2 regions of the Brucella sp. BE17 genome follow, and region 1 is predicted to be linked to the other one. Evidence: riboswitches for the same ligand, from Rfam matches in the RefSeq annotation. Region 1 holds a riboswitch; the other holds the start of a gene.

Region 1 (7,337 bases):
AGGCTGAGGCGCGGATATGGAATTTCGAAGGCCAGGAGCCTGAAATATTCGCTAAAGCCGAACAAGCGCTCACCGAAGCGCAATCTGTCGCTGTTATGGAACTGGTGGCGGAGAGCGGGCTTACAATGGAGGATATCGGTATTGTCGGTTTTCACGGGCAGACGGTACTGCATCGTGGTCCTCAACCGGGAAAATTCGGTGACACACGCCAGCTTGGTGACGGTAATTTAATGAGCCAGCTGCTTGGCACAAGGGTCGTCTATGACTTTCGCACAGCCGATATTCGTGCTGGCGGGCAGGGCGCGCCTTTGGCTGCAATCTATCATGCTGCTCTGTTGCGCAGCGCCGACGCAAGTGGCGACACCGCCATTCTCAATCTCGGTGGCGTTGGCAATATCACATGGTGGGATGGTTCCGATTTGCTCGTCGCATTCGATACTGGACCGGCCAACGCGCCGATTAATGATTTTGTCAAAGCGCAAGGTCTGGGCGAGATGGACCTTGATGGGGCGCTGGCCGCACGCGGAACTGTCGATGAGGCGCGTCTCGCTGAGCTGTTAACCCATCCCTATATGACGGCCCCATTCCCCAAATCCCTTGACCGTTTCGATTTTACCGCCGCGATGGCAGATGGGCTGAATGCAGAAGATGGTGCGGCAACATTGACGGCATTCACAACCGCAGCCGTAGGCAAGGCACTCGACCTTTTACCAAAACGCCCCAAGCGGCTCGCCGTATCTGGCGGCGGGCGCCATAATCCGACAATCATGCGCATGCTGGTCGAGCGCGCCGGTGTGGAACTGGTGCCGGTCGAATCGCTGGGTTGGCGAGGGGATGCAGTTGAAGCTGAATGTTTTGCGTTTCTTGCCGTGCGGGCTTTGCGGGGGCTGCCGATCAGTTTTCCAAGCACGACGGGGGTGCCCGCACCGATGAGCGGTGGGATGCTGGCCGAACCGCGATAGGTTTTATTTTAAAACGGAATTGCAGACAGCAAAACGCCCGCAGCGATGGGAGGAGGAGTTCGCTGCGGGCGGATTGATAAAGCGCGACTGGGAGGAGGAGTGCCGCGCTTTGCGTCCGGTTTTTGGGAGGAGGAGTAAACCGGACGAGTTGTAAATAGGATCGCTGCATTGTGATTACAACAGACGATCCTGCAACCGAGATATGCACAATTTGCAAAGCGGAAAATAAAGCCGCCTCAGCAGCGGTTGAACGCGCTGAGGCGGTAAATCGTCGCCAAAGCCCCCAATGGCGAGATATGATCTCTAATAGCATAAGTCTGACGCGAGAAAATATACCCGTTACAGCTTTTGATGGAAAAATCCACACTATGTTAAATTCGCAACATCGGCATGATGTGTGGATTTTAAGGACATGTGTTTCAGTTAAATTCTTTAAAAAACAGTTTGTTATCTCGTAGCCAGTTGCAGAGTGTTCCTTATCCGCCGAGGCGTTCAGCGATCCGCGTCCTGTTGACTGCCATGGCCTCCTTTGAAGGTTCCCAATCACAACACCACTCCGGCGCAAAGCCGAGGAGGAGTTCGTGCGTCATTGTGAACTGTGGCGCGTATCCTCTGGCTCTCATTTCTGCCACCAGTGCAGCCTGCCTTTTCGCCAAGTAGCCAAGGCGTGGGTAGAAAAAGCGCACATGGCCAGTTCCAAGCGTATAAGCGGAAGGATTGCGGGAATCGTCCGGCGTTTCGCCACGGGCAATGGCCGCGCGCACCAGTGCGAAAACCCGCGGCAGTTCACGATATTCCGCGACAAGATGCGGACCAGTCAATTCTGATGGCGGAATGCAGTTTATGCGCGTCAATTTCGATGCTCGCTATGCTGGAAACAAATGATTTGAACTGTGTAAAAAGGAGCAATCAGCTATTCCCCAGTTTTTTCACATTCCGTATGTCCTGCTATTCCACAGGGATTATAAAATCTATCGCTCATTTTCGCTTTTTTCCGATCTATCCCCAAATCCATCTATTGACGAGTTTTTAACTTCGTCTACCATATCTTGTGTATGAGGTTCTCTCGATTCGCAATCGAGGGCTAAGACGGGAATTCGGTGCGTTTCATCTGTCAGGGTGAAGCAAAGCCGAAGCTGCCCCCGCAACTGTAAGCGGTGAGTTCTGTCCATCATGTCACTGGCGAAAGCCGGGAAGACGGGCGAGAACGTTGATCCGCAAGCCAGGAGACCTGCCTCTTACAAGTACGTCCACGGGCGGGGTGTCCGGCTGGCGCGCAATTTTATGGCAAGGTTCCTTGCCGGTTGCAGCCCCGATTTCCCGCTCACAGCTTCGGGGTGAAGTCCATGTTCAGACAGTTCAGTTTCAGTCGTTACGGCTTTTCCATCAGGGAATAGTATTTGTTCATCGCGCAGGTCTGACCTGCGTTGATCGATCCCCCATTGCATGTCTCTTGCCGCGCATCGTCAAGCTGCGCGAACGATCCTTTGTGTGCCGTCCAAATCAGTGAGGAAAAAATGAATATCACCGTCTACAGCAAGCCCGCCTGCGTCCAGTGCACTGCTACCACGCGCGCGCTTGATCGTCAGGGTGTCGATTATGAAGTTGTCGATATCTCCGTTGATGCAGACGCTTTCGATCTCGTACACGGTATGGGCTACCGGCAGGTTCCGGTCGTCGTTGCCGGTGAAGCGCATTGGGCTGGTTTCCGACCCGACATGATCAGCGCGCTCGCCTGAGAGACATGCTCATGAGCCTGCTCGTCTATTTCTCCAGCCGATCCGGCAACACGCATCGCTTTGTGGAGCGGCTTGGGATGCGGACCGACCGCATTCCAATGGAGGTGGCGAGCGCTTTGAACGTGAATGAGCCTTTTGTGCTTGTCACGCCGACTTATGGTGGCGGTGGCACCAAGGGCGCAGTACCCAAGCCTGTCATTCGTTTTTTGAACGATGTGGGCAATCGCTCTCTCATTCGCGGCGTGATCGCCGCGGGCAACAGCAATTTCGGCGCGGCTTTTGGCATCGCTGGCAACATTATTTCCGCCAAATGTCAGGTTCCCTATCTCTATCGCTTTGAGCTTCTGGGAACAGACGAGGACCTTGGCAATGTCAGAAACGGGATGGAACGATTTTGGACACGGCAGATACAACCCTGATCCGCGAGCACGAGGCGGAGCCATTGGCGCTTGATGCGCCGGAACCCGCATCCACGCGCAGCAGCAAGCCGATACAATCCTTCGAGGGAATGGATTATCACGCGCTCAACGCAATGCTGAACCTCTATGACGATGAGGGGAAAATTCAACTCGATTGCGACCGGCAGGCCGCACGTCAATATTTTCTCCAGCACGTCAACCAGAACACGGTGTTCTTTCACAATCTACGTGAGAAGCTCGATTATCTGGTAAGTGAAAACTATTACGAAACGGAGGTGCTGGACCAGTATTCCTTCAATTTCGTGCGCGACCTGTTCGATGAGGCTTATGCGAAGAAATTTCGCTTCCCGACCTTCCTTGGCGCGTTCAAATATTACACCAGCTATACGCTGAAAACGTTCGACGGAAAGCGCTATCTGGAGCGCTACGAGGATCGTGTCTGCATGGTGGCGCTGACGCTTGCGCGCGGCAATGAGCAACATGCGCGCGAGATGGTCGATGAGATTATTTCAGGCCGCTATCAGCCCGCGACGCCGACTTTCCTCAATGCCGGCAAGAAACAGCGCGGCGAACTGGTGTCCTGTTTTCTGCTGCGCGTCGAAGACAATATGGAATCCATTGGTCGTTCGATCAATTCTGCCTTGCAACTCTCCAAGCGCGGTGGTGGCGTGGCGTTGAGCCTCACCAATATCCGCGAAGCGGGCGCTCCCATCAAGCAGATCCAGAACCAGTCCTCGGGCATCATCCCGGTGATGAAGCTTCTCGAAGACAGTTTTTCATATGCTAACCAGCTTGGTGCACGTCAGGGCGCGGGCGCAGTTTATCTGCATGCGCATCACCCCGACATCATGCGTTTTCTTGATACTAAGCGCGAGAACGCGGATGAGAAAATCCGTATCAAGACGCTTTCACTCGGCGTAGTGATCCCCGATATTACCTTTGAACTCGCGAAAAATGACGAGGATATGTACCTGTTCTCGCCTTATGACGTAGAACGGGTCTATGGTGTGCCGTTGACCGAGATTTCGGTTACGGAAAAATATCGCGAGATGGTCGATGACGCGCGTATTCACAAAAAGAAGATCAAAGCTCGCGAGTTCTTTCAGATATTGGCCGAAATCCAGTTTGAATCCGGCTATCCCTACATCATGTTCGAAGACACTGTGAACCGCGCCAACCCGATTGACGGGCGTGTCACAATGAGCAATCTCTGCTCGGAAATCCTGCAGGTCAGTGAAGAAAGCCGTTTCAACGATGACCTTTCCTATGAATATTTGGGCAAGGACATTTCCTGTAATCTCGGCTCGCTCAATATTGCAGCTGCGATGGACAGCCCTGACTTCGGCAAGACCATCGAAACCTCGATCCGCGCACTGACCGCCGTTTCCGATATGAGCTATATCGGCTCTGTTCCATCGGTTGCGCGTGGCAATGACGAAAGCCATGCCATTGGTCTTGGGCAGATGAACCTGCACGGCTATCTTGCCCGCGAACGGATTTTCTATGGTTCGGAAGAAGGCGTCGATTTCACCAATATCTATTTTTATACGGTGACCTATCACGCCATCCGCGCCTCCAATCGCCTTGCGATCGAAACGGGTCGCAGCTTCAAGGGATTTGAGAAGTCGAAATATGCAACGGGCGACTATTTCGACAAATATACCGATCAGCTCTGGGAACCAACGACCGAAAAAGTACGTGAGATCTTTGAGACTGCCGGCATTACCATTCCGACGCAAGAAGATTGGGCCGCGCTCAAAGAATCCGTAATGGAGGGCGGGCTTTATAACCAGAACCTGCAGGCCGTGCCGCCGACCGGCTCGATCTCCTATATCAACCATTCGACCTCCTCGATCCATCCAATCGTCTCAAAGATTGAAATCCGTAAAGAAGGCAAGATCGGTCGCGTCTATTATCCGGCGGCTTTCATGACCAACGACAATCTCGATTATTATCAAGATGCCTACGAGATTGGCCCGGAGAAGATCATCGATACCTATGCGGCTGCAACGCAGCATGTTGATCAGGGCCTGTCGCTCACGCTGTTCTTCCGCGATACCGCGACCACACGCGACATCAATCGTGCGCAGATCTATGCGTGGAAAAAGGGCATCAAGACCATCTATTATATCCGCCTGCGCCAGATGGCGCTGTCCGGCACGGAAGTGCAGGGCTGTGTTTCCTGCGCGTTGTGACAACAGGTTTAGAAAATGAACATCCAAGTGAAAACCAAAGCGCCAAAGCCAGTCGCATCCGTTCGGGCCATCAACTGGAACCGTATCGAAGACGACAAGGATCTCGAGGTCTGGAACCGGTTGACGGGCAACTTCTGGCTGCCGGAGAAAGTTCCGCTCTCCAACGATATCCAGTCATGGGAAACGCTGAAGGCGGAAGAAAAGCAGCTCACCATCCGCGTTTTTACCGGCCTCACGCTTCTCGATACGATCCAGAATGCGGTCGGCGCAGTCAAGTTGATGGACGATGCCGCGACGCCGCATGAAGAAGCGGTTTTGTCGAACATTTCCTTTATGGAAGCCGTGCATGCGCGTTCCTATTCCTCGATCTTCTCGACACTGTGCCTGACACCGGATGTCGACGACGCCTATCGCTGGTCGGAGGAAAACGAGTTTCTGCAACGCAAAGCACAGCTCATTCTGGAGAATTATCATGCCGGTGATCCACTGAAGAAAAAGATCGCCAGCGTGTTTCTGGAAAGCTTTCTGTTTTATTCGGGCTTTTATCTGCCGATGTATTGGTCGAGCCGGGCGAAGCTCACGAATACCGCAGATCTTATCCGGCTGATCATTCGCGACGAGGCGGTGCATGGCTATTATATTGGTTATAAATATCAGCGTGCGTTAGAGGGGCTTGGGGAAGCTGAGAAGCAGGAAATCAAGGATTTTTCCTTCGATCTTCTGCTGGAGCTTTATGACAATGAAGTGCGCTACACCGAAGCGCTTTATGATGGTGTCGGCCTCACTGAAGACGTCAAGAAATTCCTGCATTACAATGCCAACAAGGCTTTGATGAATCTGGGATATGAGGCGCTATTTCCGGCTGAATCCTGCAAGGTCAATCCGGCGATCTTGTCAGCACTGTCTCCCAATGCCGATGAGAACCACGACTTCTTTTCAGGTTCTGGGTCGTCCTATGTGATCGGCAAGGCGGTTGCGACCGAAGATGAGGACTGGGCGTTTTAATCGCCAATAATATAGATGATGGTGGGAAAGGCAGGCTTTGATTTAAAGCCTGCCTTTCTGCTTTTATTCTGGGTGTGGACGGTTGAATTGCGATAGGAAGGGGCTATGAACTTGATGTCATTTGTCCTAGATCATTGCGTCATACGATAAGAGCGTGTCAGCCGCTGTCACTCTATAAATGTGTCAGCTGAAACCTGTCGGGTCTTGCAACGGCTGTATGCCGCGACACAAGTCGCAACGTGTATTGTCTAAAAGGCCGCTGGTTGCATTTGTTGAAAGGTATAAAATGGAAAAAGCAGATATCGGAATGGTCGGTCTGGGCGTCATGGGGTCGAACCTTGCGCTCAATATTGCCGAAAAAGGCTATAAAGTAGCCGTTTATGACCGCGACGAGCCTATCCTGAAAGCCTTTCTCGAAAAGGCTGGCGATCTTATCGATAAGATTATCCCCTGCGCCACGTTCGAGGAGCTGGCCGACAATATCCGCAAGCCGCGTCCGTTCATTTTCCTCATCAAGGCCGGTGCACCGGTCGATGCCGAAACCACCCGTCTTAAAGCCCTTCTTGAGAAGGGCGACATCATGATCGATGCCGGCAATTCCGATTATCGCGATACGGTGCGTCGTCTCAAAGCACTCGGACCCAATGATCCGACATTTGTGGGTATGGGCGTTTCCGGCGGTGCCGAAGGTGCGCGTCACGGCCCTTCGATGATGGTCGGTGGCACGCCTGAAGCTTATGAGCGCATCGCTCCGGTGCTGCTGGCGGCTGCCGCCAAATACAAGGATGAGCCTTGCTGCGCATTGGTTGGTCCCGATGGTGCCGGTCATTTCGTCAAGACCATTCATAATGGTATCGAATATGCCGACATGCAGATGATTGCCGAAATCTACGGCATCCTGCGCGACGGGCTTGGCTTGTCGGCTCCGGCCATCGGCGATGTTTTCGAGAAGTGGAACAGTGGCCCGCTCGATTCCTATCTGATCGAGATTACCGCCGCAGTGCTCAAAACCACTGA
Region 2 (7,337 bases), on a different replicon from region 1:
GTCTCCGTACTTCTGGCTGCCTCCTGCGAAAGCCGGAGGTCTTTCAACATCAGCGCTGCTGCAAAGCCTGGTTTGTAGTCACGATTAGCGGGAGACGATGGAACAGGCCCAGGCACGGGGCAATATGTCGTCAGCGACCAGCATTGGCCTGATGAGGTGGACGCCACGTCGAACAGCGCCTGATGCGACAAGCCAAGCTTTTCGGCCAGCACGAAAGCCTCGCTCACGCCGATCATCGATATACCCAAGATCATATTGTTGCAGATTTTTGCCGCTTGTCCCGCACCGTCAGCACCGCAATGCACGATCTTTCCGGCCATGGGCCTGAGAAGCGGTTCGGCGCGCGCGAAGGCTTTTTCGCTGCCGCCCGCCATGAAAGTCAGTGTGCCCGCCACAGCCCCGCCTGTTCCACCCGATACGGGCGCATCAATGGATAGATGCCCTTGGCTTTTAGCCAGTTCATGCGCCTCACGAGCCGATGCGACGTCTATGGTGGAGCAATCGATAAAAAGCGTATCTTTTCGGGCTTTGGGTACAGTGTCTTCGTAAACCGACAGAACATGCTTGCCCGCAGGCAGCATGGTGATAATTGCTTCGACATCGGCGACTGCATCCGCAGCACTATCGGCGATTTCCAGCCCGTTGGCTCTGGCTTCCTCCAGATGTTGCGGTAAGAGATCGAAGCCGCGCACAATATGACCACTCTTCACCAGATTGGCGGCCATCGGACCACCCATATTGCCGAGGCCAATGAATGCAAGTGTCGCCATGACACAGTCCTTCCTTTTGCTTTCAGCGTCCGATCATGTGCCTTGCGATGATCACCCGCATGATCTCATTGGTGCCTTCCAGAATCTGGTGCACCCGCAGATCGCGAACCAGCTTTTCCACGCCGTAGTCGTGCAAATAGCCGTAACCGCCCAATAGCTGGAGCGCCTCGTTTGCGACATGAAATCCGGTATCAGTAACGAAACGTTTGGCCATGGCCGACCATTTTCCCGCGTCATGCGCCTTGCGGGTCAACTTATTTGCTGCCGTATAAAGAAGCAGTCGTGCTGCGCAGAGTTCGGTCTCCATGTCAGCGAGACGGAATTGTAAGGCCTGAAACTGGTCAAGTGTCTGTCCGAACGCCTTGCGCTCGCTGCAATATTGGAGCGCCTTATCAAGGGATGATTGTGCGCCGCCCAGAGAACAGGCGGCAATATTGAGGCGACCACCGTCAAGACCTGCCATGGCGATTTTAAAGCCATCGCCTTCATCACCAAGAAGGTTTTCGACGCTCACGCGGCAATTCTCGAACGTGACGCTGCGCGTTGGCTGCATATTCCAGCCCATCTTGTGCTCGTTGACACCAAACGACAGGCCTGGTGCGTCCTTTGGCACAAGAAGGGTCGAAATGCCTTTGGGGCCGTCCTCGCCGGTACGAACCATTGTGACATACACATCGGTTGCACCCGCACCCGAAATAAACTGTTTGATGCCGTTGATGATGTAATGATCGCCGTCCCTCTCTGCGTGGGTTCTGAGCGCGGCTGCATCAGAACCTGAACCGGGCTCTGTCAGACAATAGCTTGCAAGCCATTCCATAGAGCTCAGCCTGGGCAGAAATGTCTGGCGCTGGTTTTCGGTGCCAAAATGATCGATCATCGATGCTGTCATATTATGAATGGAGATGAAGGCCGAAAAAGCCGGGCACGCGTAAGCGAGCGCTTCAAAAATCAAGACGGCATCAAAACGCGTCAGTGCACAGCCACCGACATCGTCGCGCACGTAAATGCCGCCCATGCCAAGCGGGCCGGTTTCGCGGATGGCATCGAGCGGAAAATACTTATCGCGATCCCATTGAAGCGCGTGCGGCGCAATGCGATCTTCGGCAAATTCCCGTGCCATGTCCTGAATGGCCCGCTGATCCTCGTTTAACTCAAATTGGTTGTGGTGGGCCTCATCCATGGTTTCCTCCCTATGAACATCGCGCCTCCATATACAAATAGATCACAGCCGCGCCCAACTGCCAACGCGGCAGTGAAATAATGTTGCTCAATTCTGCAACAATCTGTTGTGCGTTTTTACATATAAGATTTCGCAAGGTGCTGTCATTGCAAGCGGCCAAGACTTCCGCTAGGCACAACGCATGGCACGCGCGATCATGTTTCAGGGGACGGGTTCGGATGTCGGCAAGAGTGTTCTTGTCGCGGGGCTTTGCCGTGCGGCGCGCAATCGCGGATTGAAGGTGCGCCCTTTCAAGCCGCAGAACATGTCGAACAATGCTGCTGTCAGTGATGACGGCGGAGAGATTGGTCGTGCGCAATGGCTGCAAGCCTTGGCATGTGGTGTGCCCTCGTCGGTGCATATGAACCCGGTTCTGCTTAAACCCCAAACCGACATGGGCAGTCAGATTGTCGTGCATGGAAAAGTGTATGGCGAGGCACGTGGACGCTATTACCAGCAATTAAAGCCGCAATTGATGCAAGCGGTCTTGCAATCCTTCGCACATGTCAGTCAGCACGCCGATCTGGTGCTGGTGGAAGGGGCTGGTTCTCCTGCCGAGATCAATCTGCGTGCAGGCGACATTGCCAATATGGGATTTGCAACGCGCGCGAATGTGCCGGTTGTCCTTATCGGCGATATCGACAGAGGCGGGGTCATTGCCTCGCTGGTCGGTACGCATACAATCCTTACGCAGGAAGACCGTGCCATGGTGCGCGGCTTTCTCATCAATAAGTTTCGCGGCGACATTTCGCTGTTTGATGACGGGCTTGCAGCAATCACGGATTTTACCGGTTGGCGCTCTTTCGGGGTGGTGCCTTGGCTGAAGGCCGTATCACGGCTTCCGGCGGAAGATTCGGTTGTGCTGGAACGAGCTGTGCGCGGTGAAGGGAAAAGTTTCAAGGTGGCCGTGCCCATGCTGCCGAGGATCGCCAATTTCGACGATCTGGATCCGCTGAAAGCCGAACCACAGGTCGAGGTGGTCATGGTGCCGCCGGGGCAGGCTTTGCCGCAGGATGCAGGTCTTGTTATCCTGCCGGGAACAAAATCCACGATTGCCGATCTTTGTGCCTTTCGAGAGAACGGCTGGGACCGTGATCTGGAAATGCATGTACGGCGGGGCGGCCATGTGCTGGGTATTTGCGGCGGGTTTCAGATGCTGGGCAATCGGATCAGCGATCCAGATGGCATCGAGGGACAAACATGCGAGGTCAATGGATTGGGGCTGCTTGACGTGGAAACAGTCATGGAGCCGGAAAAGATCGTGCGCAACGTCACGGCGACCTCGCTTTTCCTTAATGCACCGATCGAGGGGTATGAAATCCACATTGGTCGTAGCACCGGCCCTGATGCAGCGCGCCCCTTTTCTCGCATTGGCAATCATGACGATGGCGCAGTTGCTGCGGATGGCCGGATTATGGGAACTTATCTGCACGGCGTGTTCGGTTCTGATCAATTCCGGCAAAAGTTTCTGGCAAGGCTGGGCCTGCGCGGCTCAGGCGAGAACTACCGCGCCAGTGTTGAAACGGCGCTTGATGAGCTGGCTCAAGAACTGGAAGCCTGTCTTGATATCGATGCCTTATTTTCGCTTCCATAGTCACTTTCTGGCTCGCGCTCAGGTCTTTGCCCAGGCGTGCTTGGTCAGGGCTGACAATGTGCAGTGGGCGCGCCCCGCACGCGCCAACTGATAGAGTTTGGCGAAACGCGGGGACGCTGGTGGTTGGTGTGATGCTCTATCGTCAGGCCAATTGACGCCGCTCTGGCAGAAGCCTAATGTTTGATCATGCGACAGGTTTTGCCGGGATGAGAGTCCCGGCAATGCGAAAAGGGAATGCGACGGACGGACCCAAGCCGGGCGTCTTTATCGCAGCCGACCCCGCGACTGTAGAGCGGAGAGGGATGAAACAGGCCGGGCAACCGGCAGCCACTGGAAACCATAATTTCCGGGAAGGTGTTTTACTCCTTACGACCCGTGAGCCAGGAGACCTGCCTGTTGCGTGAAGGACATCATGTCCGCACCCGATGGGAGGTTTTCCCTGCTGCCTGCACGGAGGTTGTCATGGCTGCGCGTAACGAAAATTCACTCAGTACTACACTCCCTTTGCCCCTTGCCACCCGTCTTGTGACGGCCTCGTTGTCGCTTCTGCTCGGAGCCTTCCTGATCTACGGTGTTGGACTGGCGCATTCCGACACGCTGCACGATTCGGCACATGACACGCGTCATGCCTATGGGTTTCCCTGCCACTGATCTGGGCCATAAGGCTCTGCTGTTTTCACAAACTGGGAATTGAAAAACGCTCAATGGTGGACGGCCATTGGAGCGGGTTTTCTGTTGAGGGACAAAAATGTTGATTCGTTATTTATTGGCCACGCTTGCCGCAGGCCTGCTGGCAGGGGTTCTGGTGACGCCTGTCATGTATCTCAAAACCGTGCCGCTGATTCTTGAGGCAGAAACTTACGAAGATGCTGGGGGCGGGCATAGTCATACAGAAGCAGACGCTGCGCCGCACGACCATGATGAGGTGGCAGCAAATGAGGAAGAGGGGGCCGAGCTGCCTTTTGGACGCCTCGGAAATACCTTGCTCGCCAATCTCGTTGCAGGCGCGGGCTTTGCCCTGTTGCTCGGAGGTACAGCACTTCTGGCTGGTCGCCGCATCACGGTGCGAAACGGCATTTACTGGGGTGTTGCCGGTTTTTTTGCTGTGGCGTTCCTGCCGGCGCTCGGCCTTTCGCCGGAACTGCCAGCAATGCCTGCCGCAGAGCTTGCGACGCGGCAGCTCTGGTGGCTGGTGACGGTGCTGTTCAGCGGAATCGGTCTTTACCTTATCGTATTGCGATCCGAAATCTGGGCAAGAATCGCGGGTCTAGCGCTCATTATTGCGCCGCATCTTTATGGTGCGCCGCACCCGCATGACATTGCATCGCCCGTTCCCGCCTTGCTTGCGTCGCAATATGCGGTTTCCTCGCTTGCAACCAACCTGTTTCTGTGGGCAGTGATTGGTCTGGCACTGGGCTGGTTCATCCAGACCTACGCATCAACGGAAATCGAAGGCTGAAACCATGGCTCCGCCGCGAACTGAATTTGCAAAAATCACTTTCGTTCTTGGCGGAGCGCGTTCGGGGAAATCGTCTTTTGCCGAGAAGAAGGTTGAAGCCTCCGGGCTTCAGCCCGTTTATCTCGCAACCGGACGCGCATTTGATGGCGAAATGGAAAACCGTATTGCCATTCATCGCGACCGTCGCGGGTCCCAATGGCAGACGGTAGAAGAGCCGCTTGATCTTGTCGGTGCGCTGGAAAAAAACATGGGTCACGACCGCTTTGTGCTGGTCGATTGCCTTACACTGTGGATCACCAATCTGATGATGGCCGAGCTTGATATTGCGGCTGAAACGCACAAACTGGCGGCAAGCTTGCGCAAGCTTGTCAGTCCCGTGATTCTGGTTTCCAACGAAGTCGGGCTTGGCATCGTGCCGGAAAACCGCATGGCGCGAGAATTTCGAGATTTCGCGGGTTTTGCGCATCAGGCGGTAGCATCGGTTGCGGATGAAGTTTATTTCATGGCGGCAGGTCTGCCGCTCAAAATGAAGGGTTAGTTTTATGCAGGGTCAAAAAATTCCGGCAACGGTCATCACGGGCTTCCTGGGTTCCGGCAAGACGACGATGATCCGCAATTTGCTGGAAAACGCCAATGGCAAGCGCATTGCGCTGATCATCAACGAGTTCGGCGATCTGGGTGTCGATGGCGGTATCTTGAAAGGCTGTGGCATTGAGGCCTGCCGCGAGGAAGATGTGATCGAACTCAACAATGGCTGCATCTGCTGCACTGTGGCTGACGATTTCATTCCGACCATGACAAAACTTCTCGATCGCGCGGATCGTCCCGATCATATCGTGATCGAAACCTCGGGTCTGGCGCTGCCGCAGCCCCTCGTTGCCGCCTTCAACTGGCCGGAGATCAACACACAGGTGACGGTTGATGGCGTCGTCACGGTGATTGATGCAGCCGCCGTCGCCGAAGGGCGTTTTGCCGATGACCACGACAAGGTCGATGCGCAACGTGCAGCGGACGAAAGTCTTGATCATGAAAGCCCTTTAGAGGAACTTTTTGAGGATCAGATTCATGCAGCCGATCTGATCGTACTCAATAAAGCTGATCTAATCGATGCAGATCGGCTCGAACATGTGAAATCTGATGTGGCAGAGCGGTCGACACGACGTATCAACATGGTGCCTGCAAGTTTTGGTAAGCTTGGTGCTGAGGTGCTGCTCGGGCTTGGTGTCGGCACACAAGACGATATCGCCAACCGAAAGTCGCATCATGAAATCCATCACGCCGATGGCCATGAACATGACCATGACGAATTTGAAAGCTTTGTCGTTGAAGCCGGCTCTGTCAATGATCCCAAGGCTTTTACCGACAAGCTGAAAACAGTGATCGCGGATCACGATATTCTGCGGCTCAAGGGTTTTGTGGATGTGCCGGGCAAGCCGATGCGGCTTGTGGTGCAGGCAGTGGGCCAGCGCGTCGAGCATTATTTCGACCGCCCATGGGGCAAGGACGAGACACGGGCCACGCGGCTTGTGGTGATCGGCCTGCATGATATCGATCAGGATGCAATTACGACGGCTGTTAGAGCTTCTGTTTTGTAATGCATCTTCTGCTTGCCCAAAAAGGAACAATCAGCGACGGCAATGAGGCCGTCGATCTCGGTCAGACGCCGGGCGATATTTTGTTCCTTTCCGCTGCCGACACCGAACTGGGGTCAGTGGCTGAAGCGCATCGTCAGGCACCGGGAACGGTGAAGCTCAGGCTTGCCAATTTTCTAAGCCTCATGCACCCGATGTCGGTCGATGCCTATGTCGAGCGCACAGCGCGTCACGCAAAACTCATCGTGGTGCGTATTATCGGCGGCGAAACCTACTGGCCCTATGGATTGCAAGCGCTGCACTCTGCGGCCCTTGCGCAAGATATCAAGCTAGTCGTGCTGCCGGGCGATGACAAACCGGATATGGCGCTTGCGCGTTATTGCACGGTGGCGGCGCAAGAGCGCGATGCTCTCTGGCACTATCTGATCGAGGGCGGGGCGATCAATGTGCGTCACTTCCTTGATTATTGCGTAGCTCTGATCGCGCGCGGTGAAAAACCGGCGGAGGCAGCACCACTGCTTAAAGCGGGGCTTTGGTGGCCGGGCATGTCTGCGCCTTCGCTCGACCGTATCCGAACCGCGTGGCAGCAAGCGGACGGGCCTGTTGCGGCTATCGTCTTCTACCGTGCGCTTGTGCAAAGCGGGCAGATGCAGCCGGTGGAGGCGCTGATCAAGGCCTTGCAGTCACAAGGCCTGAACCCGCT

Evidence for each region. A riboswitch is a leader RNA that binds a small molecule or an ion and turns the genes downstream of it on or off. The one in region 1 is predicted to bind cobalamin.
Region 2: linked by a shared signal. The riboswitch ahead of AAIB41_RS05595 (CbtB-domain containing protein) and the one ahead of nrdH (glutaredoxin-like protein NrdH) in region 1 are both predicted to bind cobalamin.

What each region holds. Positions count from the first base shown of each region.
Region 1 covers NZ_CP154468.1:318,758-326,094, forward strand. The annotation lists gene AAIB41_RS12960 (anhydro-N-acetylmuramic acid kinase) at 1-962, shown strand, start outside; gene AAIB41_RS12965 (pyrimidine dimer DNA glycosylase/endonuclease V) at 1,439-1,816, opposite strand; cobalamin riboswitch at 2,004-2,216, shown strand; gene nrdH (glutaredoxin-like protein NrdH) at 2,480-2,701, shown strand; gene nrdI (class Ib ribonucleoside-diphosphate reductase assembly flavoprotein NrdI) at 2,713-3,120, shown strand; gene nrdE (class 1b ribonucleoside-diphosphate reductase subunit alpha) at 3,096-5,315, shown strand; gene nrdF (class 1b ribonucleoside-diphosphate reductase subunit beta) at 5,331-6,320, shown strand; gene gndA (NADP-dependent phosphogluconate dehydrogenase) at 6,607-7,337, shown strand, end outside.
Region 2 covers NZ_CP154467.1:1,138,069-1,145,405, reverse strand. The annotation lists gene mmsB (3-hydroxyisobutyrate dehydrogenase) at 1-770, opposite strand, end outside; gene AAIB41_RS05605 (isobutyryl-CoA dehydrogenase) at 793-1,950, opposite strand; gene AAIB41_RS05600 (cobyric acid synthase) at 2,132-3,583, shown strand; cobalamin riboswitch at 3,760-3,995, shown strand; gene AAIB41_RS05595 (CbtB-domain containing protein) at 4,046-4,234, shown strand; gene AAIB41_RS05590 (CbtA family protein) at 4,332-5,042, shown strand; gene cobU (bifunctional adenosylcobinamide kinase/adenosylcobinamide-phosphate guanylyltransferase) at 5,047-5,580, shown strand; gene cobW (cobalamin biosynthesis protein CobW) at 5,585-6,637, shown strand; gene cobN (cobaltochelatase subunit CobN) at 6,637-7,337, shown strand, end outside.